Synechococcus sp. PCC 7335: one gene and its partner. The protein of the gene in region 1 interacts with the protein of each later gene in a pairwise test. Links are inferred from orthologs where the notes say so. Each region holds a gene or a part of one and is shown on either strand. Other genes may lie near its edges.

What was found.
Region 2: the proteins of dnaB (region 1) and dnaA interact in binary tests that used the Escherichia coli proteins (3 or more experiments, as listed by UniProt). The link is inferred for Synechococcus sp. PCC 7335 from one-to-one orthologs.

Annotation. Positions count from the first base shown.
Region 1 is NZ_DS989904.1:1,004,743-1,014,195, forward strand. What follows is about bases 4,178-7,175. They hold dnaB (replicative DNA helicase), read left to right. Parts: upstream 4,178-4,994; coding sequence 4,995-6,356; downstream 6,357-7,175. Other genes in these bases: gloB (hydroxyacylglutathione hydrolase), read left to right, coding at 4,178-4,192; rplI (50S ribosomal protein L9), read left to right, coding at 4,277-4,738; S7335_RS04545 (aldo/keto reductase), read right to left, coding at 6,429-7,175. In the rest of the region: S7335_RS04525 (alkaline phosphatase), read left to right, coding at 1-3,051; more of gloB, read left to right, coding at 3,419-4,177; more of S7335_RS04545, read right to left, coding at 7,176-7,397; S7335_RS04550 (response regulator), read left to right, coding at 7,929-8,354; S7335_RS25705 (PAS domain S-box protein), read right to left, coding at 8,789-9,453. UniProt on the Escherichia coli protein: The main replicative DNA helicase, it participates in initiation and elongation during chromosome replication. Travels ahead of the DNA replisome, separating dsDNA into templates for DNA synthesis.
Region 2 is NZ_DS989904.1:1,116,817-1,126,212, forward strand. What follows is about bases 2,965-5,905. They hold dnaA (chromosomal replication initiator protein DnaA), read left to right. Parts: upstream 2,965-3,714; coding sequence 3,715-5,097; downstream 5,098-5,905. Other genes in these bases: S7335_RS05020 (HhoA/HhoB/HtrA family serine endopeptidase), read right to left, coding at 2,965-3,128; dnaN (DNA polymerase III subunit beta), read left to right, coding at 5,668-5,905. Outside these bases: S7335_RS05005 (Uma2 family endonuclease), read right to left, coding at 1-474; mug (G/U mismatch-specific DNA glycosylase), read left to right, coding at 572-1,114; def (peptide deformylase), read right to left, coding at 1,152-1,682; more of S7335_RS05020, read right to left, coding at 1,770-2,964; more of dnaN, read left to right, coding at 5,906-6,804; S7335_RS05035 (Fur family transcriptional regulator), read right to left, coding at 6,864-7,223; S7335_RS05040 (hypothetical protein), read right to left, coding at 7,559-9,337. UniProt on the Escherichia coli protein: Plays an essential in the initiation and regulation of chromosomal replication. Binds in an ATP-dependent fashion to the origin of replication (oriC) to initiate formation of the DNA replication initiation complex once per cell cycle.

The DNA of each region.
Region 1 (9,453 bases):
GCAGCTTTGCAGGGGAAGAACGTAGAAGGCTCCGCTGAAGATGCAACCATTCTAGAGGAGGCGATCGCAGCCGGGCGTCCCACTGCGGTCATCAACTCTGGTTTCATTGCTGAGCCTGGCACCGGTGTGTTCTTGGCAGATGCTGAGAGTCGCAGCGATCGCGCTGGCATCACTGCCCAAATTGTCGAGTCCGGCGTTAGCGTCATTATGGGTGCAGGCGAAATCGACTACTTGCCTGTGGGCACCACTGGTGTTTTTGGTGAAGAAGGCACCCGAGAAGATGGGCGTAACCTGATCGAAGAAGCTGAAGCAATGGGCTACACCGTAGTCTACAACCGTGAACAGCTAGAAAGTTTGCCTTCGAATACCGAGAAAGTGCTAGGCATCTTCGCCGCAGAGGATACCTACAACGACGTACCCGAAGGTGCGCTAGTTGAAGCTGGTTTAGTTGACGAAGCTGGCGAACTCATCACCTACGGTCAGCCGTCTGTCAATCCCAATCCGCCTACAGTGGCAGAGATGTTGGACGCCACGCTGAAGCTAGACGCTTTCACCGCAGAAGACGCAGGCTTCATGATCGTCCTCGAAGAAGAAGGCACCGACAACTTCGGGAACAACAACAACGCCCGTGGCACCATCGACGCCACGCTGCGTTCCGATGAGGCCCTCGGCGTCGCCCAAAACTTTATCGAGAACGTCAGTGCTAATACGTTTGTTGTGACAGCGGCTGACAGCGCTGGCGGTAGCCTAGAGATTGACGACGTTTCTGGTGAAACCGTTGGAACAACCTTTGCTCAAGCCAGACTAGACGAAGATGGTGAGTCATTGGGTAACGAAATTCCCTACGACGGTACGACTGGCAGCGATACAACTCCTTTTGTTGCTCAGCCGGATGCTAATGGCGACGTCTTTGAGTACGGTGTTCTCTGGGCAGGTCTACCTGACTTTGCTGGTAGTATCGTCTCCAAAGCATACGGTGAAGGCGCAGAGCGTCTACCCGCAACGCTAGACAACACGGCGATCTATCGCCTGATGTATGAGAGCCTGTTCGATGTCAGCCTGGATGCACCTGAGGGCATACCTGATGATCTCAATGGCCGTCAGGCGCCTGATCCAACTGCTGATACTGGCAATGTCATCTTTGTCCATCCAGACGGCACAAGCCCCTCTCACTACGCTGCTGCTCGGTTTGCCTCGGTAGGTACAGACGGTCGCCTCAACTGGGACCAAATGAGTGAAGCGGGCGTTTACTTAGGTCATATTGATGATCGTTTGGTGGCAACGTCCAACGCGGGCGCGGTTGTTCATGCCTACGGTGTGAAGCCATTTTCAGGCAGCTACGGCTTTGACGCGCCAGTCGAAGAAGGCGGCGAAGAAATTGTCTCGCTCTCTGGCGTGCCCGATACCATCATGCAAGAAGCTCAGGCTGCGGGTAAGGCCGTTGGCATCATCAACTCTGGCTTTATTGCTGAGCCCGGAACTGGCGTCTTTCTTGCTGATGCGGACAACCGGGGAGCAACCGAAGAAATTACCGCCGAGATTCTCGACTCGCGCGCCGAAGTCATCCTAGGTGCAGGCGAAACTGACTACCTACCTATCGGCTCGGTCGGTCGCTTTGGCGAAGAGGGCACGCGTAAAGACGGTCGCAACCTAATTGAAGAAGCCGAAGCAGCGGGCTACACAATTGTGTATAACCGCGAAGAGCTAATGGCAGTCGACACCGATGCGACTGACCGTTTGCTAGGGATCTTCGCAGCAGAAGACACTTACAACGACACCTTCGAAGATAACCTGCGGGCTCAAGGTCTCGTTGACGAAGACGATGATTTGATCTTCTACGGTCAGCCTCCTCTTAATCCTAATCCGCCTACTGTGGCCGAGATGACGGAGGTGGCACTACCCATTCTAGACAGCGACCCTGATGGGTTCATGCTGGTACTAGAAGAGGAAGCCACGGACAACTTTGGCAATAACAACAACGCGGCAGGGACCATCGAAGCGGCGCTACGAGCGGACGAAGCTATTGGTCATGCCCTTGACTTTGTCGATAACGTTGACCCTAACACACTAGTACTAACGGCAGCCGACTCCGACGCAGGCGGTCTAGAAGTTGACGACACCCCCATCGGCGCAGGCACCTTCGGACTCACTGAACCAGAATCTGACTTCACTATTCGAACACAGGCCGAAACCCAGGCCTTTGGCGCTGGCGCAGACGGTACCCTGGTTCAGCTCGACGACATGGACGGCAGCAACAACGGTAACTTCGAGCCATTCGTGACAGGTGCTCCCGACGCAGACGGTGATATCTTCGACTTTGGGGTTGCCTGGGCTAGCCTCACGGATGTTAATGGCGGCATTGTCTCCAAGGCGTACGGTCTTAACGCAGAAGACTTGCCAGCCACAGCAGACAACACCGATATGTATCGCTTGATGTACCAAACCCTGTTTGGCATAGCGCCTGAAGAGGTAGCGGTAACTCGGCTACGTGGCACTGGTGATGATGATGAGCTAGTTGGCACCAAGGTCAATGAAACATTGACTGGGCTAGGCGGCAACGACCTGATCGCTGGTGGACTCGGAAACGACATCATCGAGGGTAATGATGGCGACGACGTGCTGCGCGGCGACAACAACAGCCGTAGCGCTGGCGGCACGGTTGGCGGCGACGATATCCTCTTTGGCGGCACAGGTAATGATCGCATTGGCGGAAAAGGCGGCAATGACCAGCTCTTTGGCGAGGAGGGCGACGATATCCTCTACGGCGATGCAGGCGACGATCTGCTCTACGGTGGTCCCGGCAATGATCAGATCTTTGGCGATGACAACAGCAGCAGTGGCGCAGATACCTTCGTCCTAGCAGCGGGCGAAGGCACTGACCTGATCATGGACTTCGATGCGGGTCAAGATCTGATTGGCCTAGCCGATGATTTGAGCTTCGATCAACTAACGTTAGCGACGGACGGAATTCGCTTCGGTGAAGAAGTGCTGGCTACTTTGAATGGTTTATCAGCAACCGCGTTGACCAGTGCCGACTTTACGACTGTGTAGATCAGGGTGCCGCACATTGCAGTGCTGGACTATAGGCTGCTCCAATATGGCTTGAGTATGGCCTAGGTATAGAAGCGCTTGGTAAGACGCTATTGCAAACGTTTTATCAAGCGCTTTTTTGGTCTTACGCTACGCAAATTTAGCTCTCTAGACGACGTCACTTATTTCATCATCAGTAGCTGCAGCTCATTATCCACGAGGCAATTGCAGCTATCGGGTAGGTCACGCTCAGGGGTTAGGTCCAGGCAAGTAGCTTGATTGGCGTGAGATGTACCATGGCAAAATATTTGCACCTAGGCAAGATAAAAAAATCAGCGCAATTCAACTAGAATCAACCTCACGTCTCCATGTTGATGCACTACTCAAGATGAAAATCTATCGCCTACCCGCCCGCTCAGATAACTACATCTTCGTTCTGCATAATCCAGCTGATAACACCGCTGCTGTCGTCGATCCAGCCGATGCCCCTCCAGTCCTGCAAAAGCTAGACGAACTCGGCGCAACCTTAATCACTATCTTCAATACGCATCACCACAACGATCACGTGGGCGGCAATCGTGAGCTGTTAGACCGCTTTCCAAAGGCCGAAGTATATGGTGGCGCGCAAGATCAGGGGCGCATTCCCGGGCAAAGGCATTTTCTAGGCGAGGGCGATCGCGTCTCTTTTGCTGATCGCACTGGCCGAGTCATCTTCGTTCCAGGTCACACCCGAGGACACATCGCTTACTACTTTCTACCCATCAAGGCTAATGAACCCGGTGACCTGTTCTGTGGGGACACGCTGTTCGCAGGTGGCTGTGGACGGCTATTTGAAGGAACGCCTACTCAGATGGCAACTTCTTTAGCCAAGCTGCGTAACCTGCCAGACACCACCCATGTCTGGTGCGGCCACGAATACACGCTGAGTAATCTGAAGTTTGCGATTACCGTTGAAGGAAAGAATGAGGAATTGCGATCGCGCCTGGCCTCTGTCACCACCGCCCGTCAGCAAAACCAGCCCACCATTCCCTCACTACTCTCCACTGAAAAAGCCACCAATCCCTTCCTCCGCTGGAATAGCCCTGAGCTTCAGTCAGTGGCCAACAGCCAAGATCCCATCACCGTCTTCGCGCATATCCGTAAGCTTAAAGATCGTTTCTAGTTAGAAATCTTCGATGGTTGCACCTTTGACCCAAGTTGCCTACACTAGAAAGCTGCGCTGCGATGGAAAGTAATATTAAAGGCAATGGCGAAAAAAAGAACTCAGCTGGTCCTCAGCCAGGACATCGACAAACTAGGCAACACAGGTGATCTGGTAGAAGTAGCACCTGGCTACGCCCGTAACTACTTGATCCCACGCAGCTTAGCGTACCGTGTAACCCCTGGCGTTCTCAAGCAGGTTGAAATTCGTCGTGAGCGTGAACGTGCCCGGTTAGAGGCGATTAAGCAAGAAGCCGAAGCCACCAAAGTCGCACTTAACACCATCGGCTTATTCACCGTCAAAAAAGCTGTCGGTGAAGATGATGCAATCTTTGGTACCGTCACCACAGCCGAAGTCGCTGACCTTATTCAAGCCAACGCAGGTAAAGAAATCGATAAGCGCGACATCACGCTACCTGATATCAATAAGCTTGGTGAGTACAAGGTGGATATCAAGCTACACAGCGAAGTCACTGCAACTATCAACTTACGTGTGGCTCCTGACTAAGCATTCACTACAAACGATTAGCAAACATACGTACTATTCGTTAACTTATTAGGGTAGAGAGCTGTGGTTGTTCTCTACCCTTTTATATTTAAGGATGAAGTATGAGCGATAGATAACACAGCTAGTCCTATCTTCGACTAGCTACCCTCAATAGAAATAAGCGTTTGTCTGCCAGAGTCCAGCCTATAATGCGCAATCTATAGGGCACCGCCCTCAACCTTGTCGTTCAGCACTCATCACTCCTATCACTCTTCTAATGGTTGCTTCCGAACCCCGCTTCAAGCCTGCCGCCGATCGCCTTCCACCCCAAAATATTGAGGCTGAAGAAGCTATCTTAGGTGGTGTCTTAATCGATCCCGAAGCGATTGGCCGCGTGACTGAACTGCTCTCTCCTGAAGCGTTCTATATCGGTGCTCATCGCAGCATCTACCAGGCTGCTCTAGACTTACAGGCGAGGGGATTGCCTACAGATATGATGGGCGTGGCCTCATGGCTAAAGGACAAAGGTGCTTTAGAAAAAGTCGGTGGGCAAAGTCGATTAGCCCAGCTAGTAGATCGCACTATCAGTGCGGCCAATATTGACCAGTACGCTCAGCTGGTAATGGATAAGTACACTCGCCGCCAGCTCATTCGATCAGGTGGAGAAATTATCCAGCTAGGCTACGAGACCGAAACATCCCTAGAAGATGTACTCGATCTGTCTGAGCAGACGCTGTTTGGCATTACTCAAGAGCGCCCTACCCAAGGACTCACCAAAACATCCGACATACTTACAGATACGTTTACCGATATCGAGCAGCGATCGCTGGGCATGGTCTTACCCGGCTTGGCCTGCGGGTTCTATGACCTAGACGCGATGACTCAGGGCTTCCAACGTTCTGACTTAATTATTACTGCGGCTCGTCCGGCGATGGGGAAAACCAGCTTCGTACTCAACGTTGCTCGCAATATTGCCGATACGCATAAGCAGCCAGTTGCGATCTTCAGCTTAGAGATGTCAAAGCAGCAGTTGATCTATCGATTGCTTTCGTCTGAAGCCAAAATTGAGAGTGGTCGATTGCGAACCGGGCGGATTGCCCAGCATGAGTGGGGACCCATGGGCCATGCGATCAATACGCTTTCTGAGCTACCAATCTTCATCGACGATACGCCAGGTGTGGGTGTAACTGAAATTCGATCGAAAGCACGGCGATTGCAGGCGGAACAAGGTGGCGCATTAGGACTCATTCTGATCGATTACTTGCAGCTGATGGAAGGCTCCGGCGATAATCGGGTGCAGGAATTGTCGAAGATAACGCGATCGCTCAAAGGACTTGCTAGAGAACTCAACGTTCCTATCATCGCGCTCTCTCAGCTCAGTCGCAGCGTAGAATCACGAACTAACAAACGCCCGATGATGTCTGATCTAAGAGAAAGTGGCGCAATCGAACAGGACGCAGATTTAATTATGATGCTGTATCGCGAAGAGTATTACGACCCTGACACGCCTGATCGTGGCATCGCTGAAATCATCTTGACAAAGCACCGGAACGGACCGACGGGCACTGTTAAGCTTCTATTTCAGCCCGAATTTACGCAGTTTCTTAATAGAGCATCGGACTTATCAAATCGCGATTAGAAGGATAGCTACACTTAGCGATTCGGCAACGTCTGTCACGGTTTAAGTGATGTGTAAAGTCACGAGCTAGAGCTACTTCAGCCAGGGTAGAGAAACATTACTCAACTGTTCACATTCGGCTTCTGTCATTGACCAACCAAGTGCGCCTGCATTTTGTTCTGCCTGTTTCGCATTTTTTGCACCTGGAATTGGGACAACATTGCCTTTACAGATTAGCCAGTTGAGAGCGACCTGTACTTGCGTTTTGTTATGGGTCTTGCCAATTGCTTGTAACGCAGCTAGCACGGGTTCAATCTTCTGTAATCCCTTCCGGCTGAACTTAGGATCTAATTTTCTTGCGCCTGCTGGGCGAAGATCGCTGTCTACTGTGTACTTGCCAGTCAATAGGCCCTGTGCCAGAGGGCTATAGGCTAGAATCGTCACCTCGAGGTTCTGAGCCGCTTCCAAGATGCCATTTGTTTCAATGTTTCTGTGTAGCAAAGAATATTGAACCTGATTAACGGCCAAGGGGATACCCCTTTGGGCTAGATAGCTATGAGCTTCGCGCATCTGCTTTGCAGAATAATTGCTAACACCAATCGTTTGAATTCGTCCTTGCTCTACTTCATCTGCCAAAGCATTCATGAGTGTTTTTTGACTCATGAAAAAATCAAAGGGCCAATGGACCTGATAGAGCGTGATGGAAGACTGCTTGAGTCGTTTGAGACTAGCACTAAGGGCATCTGCAACAGATTGAGCGGAGAAGCGCCAAGGCGTAGGCATGTATTTTGTCGCAATTAGAGAAGGCTTTTTACTCTCTTTGATAAATTGACCAATCAGCTCTTCCGACTTACCGAGGCCGTAGACTTCAGCAGTGTCAAAGAAATTAACATTTGCAGCCAAAGAAGTCTTAAAGGCAGCTCGAACTTCATCTATGCCATAAGCGCTACCGTACTGCCAAAATATTGAGTCACCCCAGGCCCAAGTGCCCAGCCCTAGCGCGGGGACCTTTGGGCCTTTGGGTCCAAGGGTGACAGTCTGTAGCGTGTTCGAACTCGCCATGATGAAAACGAAAGAGATCAGCCTATATAAAATAGCTGCTTTAGAGAGCTTTAGTCATCTTAAAAGTCGTTTGGGGAAATGATGTCTATAGTTATTCTCTCATCGGAGAGAATAGTATATGCAAACTGAAGCTGTTCTTTTCGGGCCTTCCTTAGGCCGTTTGTTCATATCTGCTCGTCCATATCTGCTCGTCCATAGTAGAAAAGCAAGCTGGCACCATCACCAAGTGCTGTAAAGCTTGATGGATAAGCGAACTCCCACACCATATGAAATTAGGGCCTTTGATCGCTTATCTGATGAATCAGTGCTGTCCTACAAAGAGAAGATAATCAAGCAACTGACGAAACGACTATCCCTTAAGTGTATGGATGTGTCCGTAATTAGAGTCTCTACAGGTAATAATAATGACTATCGGTGCCCTCGGGATGGGCAGTATAAAGCATACAGCTAGTACTTAGAGACGATCCTTTCTAGAGTTCGTCAAATCTGTAAAGGTTGTGTTCGCTGACTGATTTAAGGGACTTTTCGCTTGTGAATATCTTGTTGGTTGAAGATGATTATCTGCTCGGTCGCAGTATGGCCCGTTTGTTAGAAGCGTCCAGCCAGTATAGAGTCAAGCTAACTCGTACGGCCGCAGATATTTTCAAGTACTGCGAGACTGGTAGCATTGAGTTAGTGCTGATGGATGTCAATCTACCAGGAACCTTGTGGCAAAACAAAGAAACAACGGGCATCGATCTCTCTCGTCTATTGAAATCCAATCCTAGGACCTGGCACATCCCCGTCATATTGCTAACAACGAATAGTGCAGGTACAAATAAAGGACGTTTAATGAGCGAAGCGCTAGCCGATTCGGTTTGTGCAAAACCCATTAAGGATGCGGATAGCTTTCTATCTTTGCTGTCTCAGGTAATCGATAGGAAAAGGGTGTGCCGGTTGGGGCTATCAGCATCTTGATATCGGGTTACGAGAAAAATAGAGTGAATATAGCGTTTTTGACTGCATACTCATAAGGGACGGTAAGCTTACGAGGAACGCAAGTCAATTGATCTGTGACTTTGCAAGGCTTCTAGGCGGATAACTGTACCCTAGCTAAGTGAACGACGCTATGGGGTAGTGGCTCAAAGACGATATCTCCCAGATACCACAAAACCAAATATCACAAAGCCAGATATGACAAAAATAGAGAACCGCTAGGATTGACTGCCAACTGATTCTTTACGGCTTTTTGGTCAGCAGACTTTGCTAAAGCTTGTTCTATTCTAACGAGAGGAATCGCTGCTATCGCAGGCAGCTGAGTGAATAGAGAGAGAATGGCGTCATTTGTTTAGTGCAAAGAGAGCTTGGAGTTGGGTTGTCTCGTCAGGTCTTGAAGGCATCAACAAAAGGTATCAACAAAGCGTCTTCGTGCAAGCGCTGGCACAACAAACTGACTGACGATGGCTGTTGGTGTACTGATAGCGAATATCTAGCTGGTTACTCAGTTTCTCAAAGATTTCGTTAGCTCGAATAGGTTTACTGATAAAGTCATCGCACCCACAAGCAATCGCAGCGGTTCGATCCTCTGTAAAGGCGTTTGCTGTCAGCGCAACAATTCGAGTCTGATGGTAGGGGTTAATTCTAGTTTTTTCTAGTGTCTTAATCCGTCTTGTAGCTTCCTCTCCAGTCATGATAGGCATACGCATATCCATCAAAATTAGATGGGGTTGCCACGACTCCCAGCGAGCGATCGCCTCTTCGCCATTCTGTGCTTCACGCACTTCAAATCCAACATTCATCAACAAATGGGAAAGCAGCTTACGGTTAACAGCAACATCATCTACGACCAATATCCTATAGTCAGGCTGTCCGGGAGCTAGTCCAATCACTCGTCTTGAGGGCTGCTTAGTTGTAGTAGGAAGGCTAAGTGCGTGATCGCCAACGGCAACAGGAACACTAAATGCAAAAGTAGCGCCTTCACCCAGCTGAGAGTCAACGGTCAAATTACCACCTAGCAATTGAATATATTCGTGCGAAATCGCTAACCCTAGTCCAGTCCCCTCAGGTGAGTCCAGGC
Region 2 (9,396 bases), 110 kb from region 1 along the record:
TAGTTGCTTATCGTCATACCGCCACAGCTCTTCTACGCCTAGTCCCGCATAAGCCTGCAACTGCGTTTTAGAAGTTACGTCAATTTCAATTGCTAGCTCTGGAGGTGGGTCGACACCTAGATCTAGTCTTGCCTTGCCCAACACCCTTCCGTAGTTCCGAATATAAAAGCAGTCATCAGGCTCAACGGCCTTACTCATACGGTCATTTTTGAACGTGGTAGATCCCAGAGAAACATAGTCTCTGTCCAGCTCTTCTAGTACGACTTTGACGAAATCACCAATGCAAACTTTGGCAAACTCATGCGCAGGCATTGGTGCCACAATAGTTAACGTCCCCTCGCTGTAGGCAATACGAGTATTCCGATTCTCACCGAGTTCCTGCAAAATCGTCTTAAATTCAGACCAACTGACATCCTGAATTTCAACTGTCTGCCCCTCAGGTACCCTGATTTGTCGCAGTTGTAACGTAGCCATCGCGTCTTACCCTACAGATCACAGTCGCCATGTAAACCCCTATTATCGCGCATTCAGCCTTCAAACACCTTTTCACCCCGTTCATTACCGCTCTCCCATGCCCCGCCCGACAAAAGCCGAAGTCGCCGCCTGCCATGGCCAAACCATGCCAGACATCATCGCGCCCAATCTCGATGTGCTCTTCTGCGGCATCAATCCCAGCCTCTACTCAGTCGCCATCGGCCATCATTTCGGCAGACCCGGCAACCGCTTTTGGAAGGCCCTTCACAAAGCTGGATTTACCGATAGGCTTTATGACCCCAGCGAAGATGCTTCACTATTAGAGCTGGGCTACGGTATTACCAACATGGCCCCTCGTGCCACAGCTCGCGCTGACGAACTTAGCAAGGCTGAAATCAGAGCAGGTCGTCAGCTACTGGCAGATAAGATTCAAACCTACCGGCCAAAGTGTATTGCATTCTTAGGTATTACAGCCTATCGCCTTGCCTTTAGCATGCCTAAAGCCAAGGTTGGACCACAGCCTGATTGGAAAGATACACAGATCTGGGCGTTGCCTAATCCGAGTGGGCTCAACGCTCACTATCAGGTGGACGACCTCGCAGAAGTCTATAGTTGGGCGCTCGCTGCTGTAGAACAATAACGACTCAAACTACTCACATTCATATCGTTTGCGTCTATTAGCCACAGACAATACGAGCGTGATATTCGGCCTCGCTCATTACGTCCAGCACGCTGTCAATTCTGTCTAAAAAGACCTTCCCATTGATGTGATCGTACTCATGCTGGATGATACGAGCAACAAAATCGGTGAAAATTTGCTGTTGCTGCTGACCGTAGCGATCGGTGTACGACACCTCGATTTCTTTCGAGCGCTTCACTAGTCCTCGCATACCTGGAACGCTCAGACAGCCTTCCCACCCTGCGGTGACTGCATCAGAGTAGTGAAGAATCTGAGGGTTGATCATCGCAGTAGGATCCATCTTCGGAGCATGAAGATATCGGAGGTTTGGGCGTGAAGCGACGATGAATAGCTGCAAGCTATGTGAAACTTGAGGCGCGGCAATACCGACACCATTTCTTTCAAGGGTGAGCGATATCAACTGATCGATCAGCGTTTGAACAGCGGGCGTATGGACGTCGCAGACTTTGTCAGCAGGCGATCGCAATACTGGATCTCCTAGCTCTGCAATCTTCAAGATCTTAGTCATCAAAAAGCCTCATGCATAGAAGAACTTAGCTATAGCCAAAGTAGACGCTACCATTGATTTGAGTACTTAATCGACCTGGTAGAAATCCTACGAGCGACCCGTTTGAACCGGATAAGGACCGGGTCGTACATCTAAGGTAAGGGTTTGGCCATTGCGATTAAGCGTGAGTTTGATCGCTTCTCCTAGAGCCGTTTCTGATACAATCTGCTGCACCTCATTCGCTTCAGTAATGGTTTGGCCATTCATTTTCTGAATCACATCTCCCTTACGCAAGCCCGACCGAGCAGCCGGAGATCCTTGTACAGTAGCCGCAATCACAACGCCAGAATCAGTCTGCAGCGGCGCATTGAACTCCTGGTTAGTATCAAGCTCTGCTTTAAGCTCTGGCGTTAATGTGAGCATCTGAATGCCTAGGTAAGGATGATCTACGCGGCCGTCGGTCACAAGCTGGGTCGCAATTTGTCTGGCTTGGTTGATTGGAATAGCAAAGCCTAAACCTTGTGCATTGCCAATGATAGCGGTGTTAACGCCAATGACTTCGCCGCGCTCGTTTAGCAACGGGCCACCCGAGTTACCTGGATTAATAGCCGCATCGGTTTGAATGAACTGCACCCGCTTATCGGGTACGCGAATTTGAGCACTGGTCCGCCCGGTCGCACTGATGATTCCGGCTGTAACTGTGTTGTCTAGACCAAGAGGATTGCCGATGGCGATCGCCCACTCACCTGGACGAAGGGCGTCTGAATCGCCTAGCGTCACAGTGGGTAAGTCTCTAGCATCGACTTTGATAACGGCTAGATCCGTCAGCGAATCTTCGCCGATCACTTCACCGCGTAGCTCCCGACCATCCTTCAAGGCTACCATCACTTCGTCGGCGCCTTCGACAACGTGAGCGTTGGTCACAATCGTACCGTTCCCATCTAAGATAAAGCCTGATCCCGTCCCTCTTTCTACCCGTGAGCGTGGACCGACATCACCAAAGAACTCACGAAAAAAGGGGTCATCAAAACCAGCAGGTAGGCGATTCGTAACCGTTCGAGCTGAGTTGATCCGTACAACTGCAGGACCTGTTCGATCTACCGCATCAGCAATGAAGTTGGCACTACCAATCAGCCTCTGCGTACCTGTTCCACTTTGTCCGATCAATGTCTCGGACTGGGCCAATGTCTCGGACTGGGCCAAGGTTGCGCTCGGGTTAGCAGAGTCAGAAAACTGTGCCTCTTCATAGCGAGCCAGTTGAGTGGTAGCAGCAGTAGGCGTTATCTCTCGATTGAGCAGCAGCACAGTACCGGCACTAGCAGCAGTAACAAGGCCATATGCCAGCGCCTTTTTGAACCAAAAACGCAAGTGAGCCCGACTAGCCGAAATAGCTCGACTAGCTTGAATATCACCAGAATCGGTTGATGCGATTACGCTTTCACTTTGTTCTCTTTCAGGCTGCTTCATGTCCAGTTTAGATCCAGTTCTAAATAATTATGACTACCCAGTTTTCGTTCTAACAGAATTGCTTAGTATCTGTAGTCTTATACAGTGCCAGTTTAACCATCACCAGTTTGAATACAAACGAACGGAAGGTAGAAATAGCGCGATCGCACTTGTCCTAGTAAAAGCTTTCCTATGATTTTTATAAATATTCAGACGCTTTCTCAAAAGTTTAAAAAGTCCTTAGAACCTTTAGCCAATCAGGCATTCTCGTATCTGATAATAAGTTGATTCCCATACTATCTATGGATATTGGACTACTTTAGGATGCTATATCTAGTACGCTATAAGCTCCTCAAAAACGTCACCCTCAAGCGTCTGTAGATATGAACACTCTAAGCGCAAGAAGCGTAAGGCATCTCTAGTCTACTGCTTGTGCAAAGACGTAGCTGAGGCATCAGCTCGATCAACCTATCCCATAAAACAGCTTTATTCAAACTAAGGTAAGCTCACCTAATCTTTGATCAGGGACTGACGCAGTTTGTGTCGGTACACCATTATTCACAGCAGACTTACCCGACTCCCATCCCAAAATGCTAGAGGTGGACCTGTGGCCGTCATCAAAGAAGACATTTGGAATCAAGTTCTAGAGAAGCTAGCTTTGCAGCTTAGCCCACCGACCTTCGAGACCTGGATAAAGCCGACCAAAGTTCAAACTCTTTCGAATGATCAGCTGGTACTTCTGACGGACAATCCATTTGCTCGCAACTGGCTGCAAAAGCACTACCTAACCCAAATTTCTACTGCGGCAGCAGAAGTGCTGGGCCATACGATCAATGTTACTGTCACTGTCAAAGATAGAGATGACACAGAAAAGCCGTTAAGCCCCTCGGAGGCAGCAAACGATTCTTTACCTGCAGCTAGTGCTGATACGAGAGGAAAGGCTTCGTCAAAGACTAATCAGAGTTCTTCTGCTCTCAACCCAAAAGCTATTTTCTCACGTTTTGTAGTGGGTGCTAATAACCGCATGGCTCATGCGGCGGCTCTAGCTGTAGCCGAATCACCTGGTCGAGAGTTTAATCCTTTATTTTTGTGCGGGGGGGTTGGTCTAGGCAAGACCCATTTGATGCAGGCGATTGGGCACTACCGCATAGAGAGCAATCAGCAAGCAAAGGTTGCCTATGTCTCTACAGAAACTTTTACCAATGATCTCATTGCGTCTATCCGCCGCGATACGATGCAGCGCTTTCGTGAACAGTATCGAGAGGTTGATGTCATTTTAGTTGATGACATTCAGTTTATTGAAGGTAAAGAGTACACTCAGGAGGAATTTTTCCATACCTTTAATACGCTGCATGAAGCAGGTAAGCAGATTGTATTAGCTTCTGATCGTCCCCCCAATCAGATTCCAAGGTTACAAGACCGACTATGCTCTAGATTCTCTATGGGGTTGATAGCAGATATTCAATCTCCCGACTTTGAGACGCGCATGGCAATTCTGCAAAAGAAGGCTGAGTATGAGCAGGTATCGATTGCTCGCGACGTCACTGAATATATTGCTTCGTCGTACGTAACAAATATTAGAGAGCTAGAGGGCGCACTGACTAGGGCGATCGCCTATACCTCAATCTCTGGTCTGCCGATGACGGTAGAAAACTTGGTGCCGGTACTCAATCCGCCAGTTGAGCGTGTAGACTCCTCGCCTAAATCAGTAATAAAGGCCGTTTCAGACGCTTTCAAAATTTCATTAGACGATCTTAAAAGTAACTCTCGTAAGCGTGAGATCAGTCAAGCCAGACAAGTGGGTATGTATCTAATGCGTAAGCATACTGACCTGAGCTTGCCAAAGATTGGCGATCAGTTTGGCGGAAAGGACCATACGACGGTGATGTATAGCTGTGACAAGATCGCACAGTTAATCAAACAGGATTTGAATCTGGCCCAAACTGTTCGAGAAGTCAGCGATCGCATCACTTTGGCTTCCAATAGCTAACCACCTAGCTGACTAGACACCGCCTGATAAAGTACAGCGCAACTATCTAAGTCTTAAAGCGTTCAGAGTCTCTGCTTAGGTGATCTGAACGCTTTTTCCGATGCTAGAAACTTAAAAATTAGGCAGGTTGCCTTGAAGTGCAAGTGTTAAGAAAGATTACTTGTACTCAGGACGTGCCTGTGGAAAACTCTTATATTCCTGTGGAAAACCTGTGGAAAGAATGTATAGAACTTTAGCGCGTCTGTGGAAAAGAGTCCATTCACTGCAAGGCCTGTGGAAAACATCTTCTGTTTTCCACAGGTTTTCCACAAGGGATATTAGTGTCAAACGTTTGCATAGCTTGGTAGTGTCGAAGTTATTCCAGCTTTCCACAGCCTCTACTACGACTATTTAAAATTATGATCTAAAGAGATCTAAGAAGGAAAAGAGCAACTGTAATGCTCAAAACAACCGCTTGCCTCTCTAGTGCCCTGAACTATTACACTGGGCAAATAGGGTGATAGTATTGGTCATCTTCAAACCCTGATTCCCCTATTAGTAATTGCCCTTTCTTTCCATAAACACCAAGCGATGAAGTTCAGCTGCGCGCAAACCGAATTCAATTCCCAATTTTCTCTGGTTAGCCGAGCGGTCCCCACTCGCCCTAGTAAACCTGTCCTCGGTAATGTCTTGGTGACTGCCGATGCAGCCGCTCAAACAGTCACCCTAGTGGGATTTGATGAAACCTTAGGGATACAGACTACCTTCGCTGCTCAGGTTGATGAAAGTGGGACGACAACACTTCCAGCTAAGCTTCTAGGTGACATTGTTTCTCGTCTACCCAACGAAGATATTGACATTAGTGAAGACAACGATGAACCTGTGGTTACACTATCGTGTTCAGCCGGTCGATATCAGGTTCGTGGCCTTAGTGCAGAGGACTATCCTAATCTTCCTGAGATCGAGTCGACAGACACTGTCAAAATATCGGCCGATGCCTTAGTTGAAGGTCTGCGCGGTGCCCTTTTTGCTACCAGCAGCGATGAGACTAAGCAAGTCCTAACTGGTGTCCATCTAACCGCCATGGACGAAAGTCTAGAGTTTGCTGCGACGGATGGTCATCGTTTAGCTGTGGTCAACACGATTGATGAAACGGGCACGTCTACGCCTGATCTAGAAATGAATGTGACCATTCCTGGGAAAGCGCTCAGAGAGCTAGAGCGTATCCTTCAAGCCTATCCTAGTAGTGAACCCGTTGCTCTCAAGCTAGATGAGACTCAAGTTGTGTTTGACTTAGGTCGTCAGCGAATTACGACACGTCTGCTAGACGGTCAGTATCCTAACTACAATCAGCTTATTCCAAAGCAGTTCGAGCGACAGCTAACGCTAGATAGAAAGCAGTTTGTCTCATCTCTAGAGCGAATTGGGGTGATAGCCGATCAACGGAATAATATTGTCAAGCTAACGATTAGCAATACGCAGCAGTCGCTAGCTCTTTCTGTCGAGGCTCAGGAAGTAGGTAGTGGGTTAGAGAACCTCCCGGCTCAAGTGACGGGTGACGACCTAGACATCGCCTTCAACGTTCGCTACCTACTAGAAGGATTAAAGGCTTTGCCTACCTCTGAGATTCAGGTTCAGTGCAATACAGCAACTAGTCCGTCCGTTTTAAAACCGTTAGGAGGAACGAAAATCACCTACCTAGTTATGCCTGTGCAGATCCGTAGTTGAGATAGGTCGTTGAGACGGATTGATTCTACTAACGAAGACCTCTTGGCAAAGACCTTCATTCAAGCGTTAGTACCAAAAAACTCTATTCTGTAGTCTGATACTTTTACGCCGGTCTCAGCTTCTACGTACGCTAGTATTTCTTCAGGTAACTCAACATTGATATCAATGATCCTTTGCGTATCGATGCAGTTTACATGGCTATGAGATGAGTTGCTGTGACCGTATAATCTGCCCTCAGAGCGTTCTACGCACTCAATGATCCCCTTCTCTGATAGGGCCTCTAGATTTTGATACACTGATGTATGACCAATTTCTCTACCCTGTTGGTTAAGGCGGTCATAGATCTCTCTGGCAGAAAGGTGGTTCTTATCCTCCCACAGCAACTCCAGGATGTAACGTCTTTGTCGACTCAGTCGCATGCCTAACTCCTGACATCTTTTAATCGCTTCGTCTAAGGATTCTATGGATGCTGGAAGATCACTAAAAGTGTGCATGGTAGTGTTTAGGTGTCTCCCCACTAAAACGTAGTCACTTCCACTTTAGCCTGAAGAACCAACAACTGTCTATCGAGCTGTGATCAGTGTTAGAGCAAACCTAAACCAAAGCTGTGGCGAGGGAGGAATAATACCTTCAAGAATTGACAGACTTATAGACTAGAGCTGGATTTGCTCAGTATGACTGTACTTAACCACACTGACTAAAGATTGGCTAAAAATGACAGAGTAGATGTTTGCACTGCACTAAGTATCTTCTACTAGGGCAAAATCCTATTCTCTATTCTGTATATTGGAAGTCCTTTGGTGGCTTTGTTTTGTTCGTCTGCTCCTTCGCGTGGGAGCGTACCTCTTTGCAGTTTTTCAAGGCGATGTTGAGCAGTCTTGCTGCTCGCTAGTGTCTTTAGGTCATCTAGGTTACTAGTTGATGCGACTGATTGGGGTTCGATAATGTCTAAATCCTCAGGAGCCACGTCTTTCTGGTTCGCATCTAAGCTAAAGAGCTCTGATTCGTCAGTCGATGAGTTAGCCAGTGAAATATCCGGTAGTTTTAGACTCGTCGCTACTTTAGTGTTTGAAGAGTTAACGTTACTGACTGCAGCTCTCTTTCCCTGTGTGATAGGCATAAGTTCTGGGGTAGGGCTAAATACGACGGATGGAACATTATTCCTAGCAGACTGTCCTTTCGAAGCAGGTTCTTTGGGGAGTGGTACTACCAACTTATGTGCTTTCTCGTTTGGAGAGAAAGCCTTCAGAGCCTTGGAGACAGCGGAGATACGCCTCTCTTGGTCTCGGCTGATGCTACGGACATTATTCCCTAATCCAGGCGCGTTCCAATTGCGAGTATGAGGGTCGTGATAGGCATAGGTTCGCGCCCAAAGGATGGCCTCTTCTCCTTTCATTTTGAGTCGACGAGCTTGGGCAAGCCGCTCTATATAGCCGCCTTTATCTAAGGCAGCTAAGGGCGCTTGATTTGCCAAATCCAAGGCATTTAGCTTTTCTTCTAGAGATAGTTGTATGCCCAATCGTGTTGCCTGTTCCTCTATCTGATAGCTCTGTCGTTTGAGGCGCTGAAGCTGTTTTCTATCAGCCTCTTCTGGGCTGTTGGCACCATGTTGATATGAGAACGTACCTAGGTTCCACACACCATTGCCAGGGTCAATATGACCGTAGTAAGCGTTAGTGCGATCGCCACTCCAATGTCGGGTTCCTTCCGCGCTACCGACGGTGCGAGCTACGAGGGAGTTACTGCCGTCGAGAAATATCCAGTCGTCGAGAGTAGTCCCGTCTAAGGAAGTCGCCTTGATATCAGGTGGCGGATCGAAAGGTATACTCCCAGAGGCTGAGGACTTAGTGAGTGCTGTCTTTATGGCTGATGTCCTTGATACACTATCTAAATTGGTTGGTTCAAATGAGAGTTTTACCTCTTTTAAAGAAACTGGATTTGAACTGAAGCTCCTAGAATTAACAGAGTCTGACGTAACAGTCCGGGAAGCTATAGTGGCTGTGTCAGCGTTTTCTAGTGGAGAAAGTGCTGAAGTTGAAGAGTTAGTCCCAGATTTATTGTTTTCTTTGATCGCAATCCTGCTATTGGAAAAACGAAGTCCGATGTCGTTTGCTTTGGCATGAGGTAGCTGCTCTGGTTCGGGCTTAATAGGCTTGGTTTCGATGTGTTCAGGCTTTAAACGGTCAGTATTATCATTAGTCAGTTTGGGAGGAAAAGGTGGAAGGAGTTCTTGAGCGTACCCTAGTGTGTCAGATTCAATCGGAATGGGTACGTTTGGAACAGGGACAGGTTCGTAGCTTTCTATCGAAGCGCTGGTAGTGTTGACCCGGTGGTGAGGATTTTTTGCGGCTGGTCTTACTTTGTTTGGGAGGGCTTTAATAGCTTGAGAGTTGATAGCGTGAGAATCGAGTTGTGATAGTTCGAAAGCCATACCTAGCTTAGTCTGTGCAGCTTGAGCAGATCTATATAGGCTAGTCCAGCCCAATAGGGAGGGCAATAGGGTAAGAACGAATAGATTGGGAAATTTCAGCATCTTTGAATCCACACAGTTGTGAAAAGAAAAAACATTTACAACAAACAGTGAACAATAGA